Regions from separate parts of the Aliidongia sp. genome, predicted to be linked through region 2. Evidence: riboswitches for the same ligand, from Rfam matches in the RefSeq annotation. Region 2 holds a riboswitch; the other holds the start of a gene.
The links. A riboswitch is a leader RNA that binds a small molecule or an ion and turns the genes downstream of it on or off. The one in region 2 is predicted to bind thiamine pyrophosphate.
Positions count from the first base shown of each region.

Region 1: it holds a riboswitch for thiamine pyrophosphate, as region 2 does, so the genes downstream of both, thiC (phosphomethylpyrimidine synthase ThiC) here and thiO (glycine oxidase ThiO) in region 2, are expected to answer to the same signal.

Region 1 covers NZ_DASZBY010000068.1:44,457-47,867, reverse strand. Annotated here, with positions in the region: gene VGV37_RS11990 (cation diffusion facilitator family transporter) at 1-47, opposite strand, end outside; gene thiC (phosphomethylpyrimidine synthase ThiC) at 168-1,982, opposite strand; TPP riboswitch at 2,060-2,183, opposite strand; gene VGV37_RS11980 (PrkA family serine protein kinase) at 2,905-3,411, shown strand, end outside.
Region 2 covers NZ_DASZBY010000018.1:8,449-11,859, forward strand. Annotated here, with positions in the region: gene VGV37_RS02925 (thiazole synthase) at 1-364, opposite strand, end outside; gene thiS (sulfur carrier protein ThiS) at 380-589, opposite strand; gene thiO (glycine oxidase ThiO) at 586-1,749, opposite strand; TPP riboswitch at 1,740-1,841, opposite strand; gene VGV37_RS02940 (DUF1345 domain-containing protein) at 1,938-2,600, shown strand; gene VGV37_RS02945 (GGDEF domain-containing protein) at 2,785-3,411, shown strand, end outside.

The DNA.
Region 1 (3,411 bases), on a different contig from region 2:
CCATGGGAATGACCGTGGTGATCGTGCTGTGCGTGGTCGCTGGGCATGGTCCGTCCGTTCGCCCCGGGGCAGGGCCGACTATGGCCGCTCGGCGAGACCGAGGAGCCATCAGGAAAAAGGGCGCGGCGAACCATCGCCGCGCCCCGGGTCGTCGGTCGGCCTGGTCCCTAGTCGACCGCCGCCGGCAGATAGATCTCCGAGCCCTTCTTGCGGAAGACGTCCGACATCTCGTCCATGCCTTCCTGGGCGATGTCGCGGATTTCCTGCGTGATCTTCATCGAGCAGAATTTCGGTCCGCACATCGAACAGAAATGGGCGATCTTGGCGCCCTCGGCCGGCAGGGTCTGGTCGTGGTACTGCTCCGCCGTCATCGGATCGAGCGACAGGTTGAACTGGTCGCGCCAGCGGAACTCGAACCGGGCCCGCGACAGGGCGTCGTCACGCAGCTGAGCGCCCGGGTGGCCCTTGGCGAGATCGGCCGCGTGGGCGGCCAGCTTGTAGGTCACGACGCCGACCTTGACGTCGTCGCGGTCGGGCAGGCCCAGATGTTCCTTGGGCGTGACATAGCAGAGCATGGCCGTGCCGAACCAGCCGATCATGGCGGCACCGATGCCGCTGGTGATGTGGTCGTAGCCCGGCGCGATGTCGGTCGTCAGAGGCCCGAGCGTGTAGAACGGAGCCTCGCCGCACACCTTCAGCTGCTTGTCCATGTTCGCCTTGATCTTGTGCATCGGCACATGGCCGGGGCCTTCGATCATGACCTGGACGTCGTGCTTCCAGGCGATCTGGGTCAACTCGCCCAGCGTATCCAACTCGGCGAATTGCGCCGCGTCGTTGGCGTCCGCGATCGAGCCGGGGCGCAGGCCGTCGCCCAGCGAGAAGGCGACGTCATACTGCTTCAGCAGGATGCAGATGTCCTCGAAATGGGTATGGAGGAAATTCTCCTTGTGATGAGCCAGGCACCATTTCGCCATGATCGAGCCGCCGCGCGACACGATCCCGGTCACGCGCCGGGCGGTCAGCGGGATATAGGCGAGCCGCACGCCGGCATGGATGGTGAAATAATCCACACCTTGCTCGCATTGCTCGATCAGCGTGTCGCGGAAGATCTCCCAGGTCAGGTCCTCGGCCTTGCCGTTGACCTTTTCCAGCGCCTGGTAGATCGGCACCGTGCCGATCGGCACCGGCGAGTTGCGCATGATCCATTCGCGCGTCGTGTGGATGTTGCGCCCGGTCGACAGGTCCATGACCGTGTCGGTGCCCCAGCGCGTGGCCCACACCATCTTCTCGACCTCTTCCTCGATCGAGGACGCCACGGCCGAATTGCCGATGTTGGCGTTGATCTTCACCAGGAAGTTCCGGCCGATGATCATCGGCTCGGTTTCCGGATGGTTGATGTTGTTCGGGATGATCGCGCGGCCGCGGGCGATCTCGCTGCGCACGAATTCCGGCGTCACGTAGTCCGGGATCTCGGCGCCGAAGCTCTCGCCGTCCTGCACGATGCCTTCCTGGCGCGCGCGGCCGATGTTCTCGCGGATGGCGACATATTCCATCTCCTGCGTAATGATGCCGGCGCGGGCATAATGCAGCTGGGAGACGTTCTTGCCTGGCTTGGCGCGCAAGGGACGGCGGGCCAGATGCGGGAATTCCCGCATGTTGCTGGCCTCGCCCGGCTTCAGGCCATTGTCTTCGGGCTTGATGTCGCGCCCGTCATATTCCTCGACGTCGCCGCGACCCAGGATCCACTCGCGGCGGATCGGCTTCAGGCCCTTCTCGACGTCGATGAACGCCCCTGGGTCGGTGTAGACGCCCGACGGATCATAGACGCGCACCGGCGGCTCGCCGGCCGACGGGTCCAGGTCGATCTCGCGCATCGCGACTCGGATTTCCGTGTGGATCTCGCCGGCCACATGGATCTTGCGTGAGGCGGGCAGCGGCCCCGTCGATACGGTGAACGCCTTGCCAGCGGTTCCTTCGGGCATTGTCTCGTCTCCAGTCGCCTAAAACTCGGGCGATCTGAATCGGGAAGACGGTGGGATTGGGAATCACGGGAGCCCGATGCCGAGGCTCTTTCCCGTCCCTCCGCCGGCACGATCCGGATCAGGTTCAGCGGGTTCCCGCATCGCCCGAAACGGGCCGGCGGTGTCTCAGCCTCCTTCGACGAGGCTCCCCTGGGATTGTGCGCTAGGCTCTGCCCGATGGGTTCGAAAGTCAAGACGGCCGGCGGCACGCCCGCGACCCCTGGTCGCGGTGCTATGGCTGCCGTCGAGGCAATTGCGCCCGACTGCCTAAGAAATATCCCCGAGTCGCCTCGATTTGGCGCCGCGACCATGGAAGCATTCCGGGTTTCCAGGCGTTGTCCCGATGTGAAAGCGATTTTTCTCAGTCCCCGATCGGGCTGGTCTCCTAATTGCACATTGGTGATGACATACCCACCTTAAGCTCTGGGAGCGCGGTGGTAATTGGGCGAATGGGGTTCTCTTCGGAGGCACGCGATGCTCGAGGGTCGGCGCTGGTACGGCGAGAACGGAACGCGGCGACGCGTTCGGAAATCGGCGGCGCCGGGTGACCAGCAGGCGCATCCGCAATATATTCTTAATCGGCACGGGCTGAGACTGGACGTGTCGGAAGAGCGGGGGCCCCCAGGGCCCCGATCGTTTCAAAAAGAAAATGGCGTTACCGCGGATCGAGGTCCGCGAAGGGATCGTTGCAAGTTTTCATCGGGTCGGCCCCGAGGCGCATCGCCTCGCCGCCCCCGCGCCGCGGACGGCCATAAGCCGCCTTCGGCGCGGTGTTTGAAACCCGATCTTCGCCGGCCGCCATCGGCCGGGCAAACGCGCGACAGGCGATGCGTCGCCGGATGTTTCGAGCGCGGGTCAAAAATTCTTCATCGGGGGTGATTTCATGCCGTCCTATGACAGTCTCTTCAACTCCTACGCCCGGTTCTATGAGAGCCAGCGAGATGTCGAGATGTCGCTTGAAGAGTATCTGAGCGGCTGCGCCGACGATCCCATGATGTATGCGAGCGCGTCCGAGCGCCTGCTGAAGGCGATCGGCGACCCGGTGGTGACCGACACCAGCCAGGATGCCCGTCTCGGCCGCATCTTCATGAACCGCACCATCAAGGTCTATCCGGCCTTCGAAGATTTCTACGGGATGGAAGAGACGATCGAACGGATCGTCGGCTTCTTCCGCCATGCGGCCCAGGGGCTCGAGGAGCGTAAGCAGATCCTCTATCTGCTGGGCCCGGTCGGCGGCGGCAAGTCCTCGCTGGCCGAACGGCTGAAGGCGCTGGTCGAGAAATTCCCGATCTATGTGCTGAAGGCCGGGAAGGACACGAGCCCGCTGTTCGAATCGCCGCTGGGATTGTTCAATCCCGACCTGTTCGGCAGCCAACTGGAAGAGCGCTAC
Region 2 (3,411 bases):
CCAGTTCGGTCGCGGCCAGCACCAGTTGCTCGACGTCCGGATAGAGCGTGTCGCGGTCGCCGATCAGCTCCAGCTTCACCCAGTTCGTACCGAGCGCCTCGCGCGCCAGCTCGGCGGTCAGCACCGCGTCGCGCACCGTGGCGCAGCCGGCGGTATTGGGCAGCAGGCGGAACCGGTCGCCCAGGCTTTCCAGCAGGCTGCCCTCGTAGCCGTCGAGGCTGATCCGGCGCACCGACACTGTCACGATCTCGGCCCCGCCGGCTGCCAGGGCCGCCATCAGGCTCGTCCGGTTGGGATAGCCGGCCGTGCCCATCAGCAGGCGCGAGCCGACGGAAATGCCGGCGATCTCGAAGCGATCTTCCATGAGGTCCATTTCCTTTCAGCCGCCCTGCATCGCGCGGATGACTTCGATCCGATCACCGGCCGCGAGCGTTGCCTCGGCCCAGCGGGTGCGCGGCACGACCGCGCCGTTGAGCGCCACGGCGACACCGCGCGCGTCGGGCGCCACGCCGAGGGTCGCGACCAGCGCTGCAACCGTATCGGCATCGAGCGGGCGTTCGGCGCCGTTCACCTGAATTATCCCGGTCATGGTCGCGGTTCCTTTTCGAAGCGGGCGATCCCGAACGATCGGATCCGATCCGGCGTCCGGCCGGTCAGGATCATCTCGGCCATCGCCGCGGCCGTGGCCGGCGTCAGCAGGATGCCGTTGCGATGATGGCCGGTCGCGACCAGCAGCCCGTCGATGCCGGTCGCGCCCAGCATCGGCTGGTCGTCCGGCGAGCCCGGCCGGAACCCGGCCCAGGTCTCGTCGATCGGCAATTCCTCGATGCCGGGCACGGTGCGCCAGGCATCGTCGAGCAGGCCCAGCAGCCCGCCGGCCGTGATCGCCGGGTCGAACCCGCGCTCCTCGACCGTGGCGCCGACCAGCAGGCGGCCGTCGGCGCGCGGCACCAGATAGCAGTGCCCGCCCCAAACGACGTGGCGGACGAGCGGGGCAGTGGGCGGCATGCGCAGCGCCAGCATCTGGCCCTTGATCGGCCGGGTCGGCGGGCGATGGGCGGCCGGCAACCCTGGCACCGCCCGGCTCCAGGCGCCAGCGGCGATGACCACGATATCGGCCGGATGGCGCGTCTCGCCGGCGACGATGCCGACCGCGCGGGCGCCGGCCAGATCGATCGCGGCCTCCACGCCGGTGATCAGATGGCCGCCGGCGCGGCGAAAGGCCTCGGCCAGGGCGGTCGCCAGCAGGCGGTTGTCGACCTGGTGATCGTTCGGGCTGAACGCAGCGGCGACGAGGCTGGGTGCCAGACCCGGCTCCCGCGCGCGGGCGGCGGCGGCGGACAGCCAGTCGAATACCCCACCGAGGCCACGCTGGAACGCGATGCCGTGGCGCAGCTTTTCCGCCTGGTCGCGGGTGAAGGCGCAGACGAGCGTGCCGGTCGCGTCATAGCCGACGGGCAGGCCCGAGGCGGCTTCTAGCTCGGCGGCGAAGCCGGGCCACAGCGACTGGCTCCAGCGGGCGAGCGCGAATAACGGCTCCTCGGTCGGCTCCGCCTCGATACCGGCGGCGAGCATGCCCGCCGCGGCCCAGGACGCGCCGCGCCCGGTCTCGGGATTTCGTTCGACCAGGGTGACCCGGCAGCCGGCCTGGGCCAGCCGCCAGCCGAGCGACAGGCCGATGACGCCGCCGCCGACGATGGCGACGGAGGGGGGCGAGGCGGACGAATTCGGCGGATGAGCGTTCTGCATCTCGTGCATCCCTTCGCTGGCATGACCCAGATCAGGTGTTGTGGGTATGATCTCAGCCGCCGGACGATCCGAAGGCACCCCATGACACGTCGGTCCGGACCCTAGCACCGGCGGGTCGGGCGCTTCAATGCCCGCGACCGCGACCATGCGAGCCGCGTCTCCTCTCAGAACCATCGGAGCCGACCTGAATGTTCGACTTTCTGCGCCGCCAGCCGCGGCTGCTCGCCTCTGCGGGCCTTGGCATCGTCGTCGGTTTGCTGCTGCCGGCCGCATGGCCGCTGAGCCTGCGCATGATCGCCGGCTGGGACGTGGCGGCGGGGCTCTATCTGGCCTTGGCCTGGCTCATGATGATGCGGGCCGATACGGCGCATATCCGCGCCCATGCCCGCGGCGACGACGAGAGCCGCTGGGTTATCCTGCTGATGTGCGCAGGCGCGGCCACGACCAGCCTCGGCGCCATCGTCAGCCTGCTCGGCGACTTCAAGGACCTGCCGGCCGCCGACCGGGCGCCCCACCTGGCGCTCGGCGTCTTCACCATTCTGGTGTCCTGGTTCTTCCTGCATACGGTCTTCACGGTGCATTACGCCCATGAATTCTACGGCAACACGTCCGAGGGCGGCGGCAAGCCGGCGGCCCGCGGCGGCTTCGCCTTTCCCGGCAACGCCAAGGCCTGGAGCTATCTCGACTTTGCCTATTATTCCTTCACCATCGGCATGACCGCCCAGACGTCAGACATCGCGGTCACGACCACCGGCATGCGCCGCCTGACGCTGGCCCACGCCATCCTTACTTTCTTTTTCAATACGGTAATTCTCGCCTTCAGCGTCAATATCGCCGCGAGCCTACTTTGACAGGCGAATAATGAAATAAATTTTTTTGATAATAGCATTTTTAAATCAATTTAATAGACGGGTTTCATAGTAGAGTGCCCGCATAGACTGGGGAGCGGGCCCTGCCATGTCGTCCGAGGCGATTTTTCAACCATTGGGCGCCCCGTCAGCAATGTCGGGCGAGCGCGTAAGCCGCCGACAATACATGGTTGCGGTCGGCATCAGCATCGCCCTGGTCTTGACGGCCGCATTCGCGACCCCCTTTGCCAGGCTGCCGCTGCCGGCGGTACCGGGCTACATGACCGCGTTCGGCGCAGCGATGATCGTCATCAACCTGCTGCTGGCGGCGTTCCTGTTCAGCAAGGGCGCGATCGAGGATCGCGAGGACGCCGTTCGCCTGGGCACCGCATATTTCTTCATCGCGGCGATCTTCGTGCCCCTGACTGCGGCCTTTCCAGGCGGCTTCATGCCGAACCCGGTCATCGGTACGGCGGAAAGCGCCGTCTGGCTCTGGTGCTGCTGGCATCTGGGGTTCGGCCTCGCGATTCTGCGCTATGCGACGCTCGCCCGGCCGGCGCCCGGCGGGTCGTCGGTGCTGATGCCGATCGCCGTGGTGCTGGCTCTCGTCCTGGTGGCAGCGTTGATTTCGACGGTCTGGATCGATCAGTTGCCGGCGACGTTGCGCGACGACCAGACGCTGTTTTCCGGCTGGACCGCATCCATGCCGCTCTCGATCCTGGCGCTGCTCGTGATCGCCACCGTGGCGGTAGCGCGGCTTCGCGCCCGCACGCCGGAACAGGTCTGGCTGACGGTCGGCATGGTCGCCGCCTGC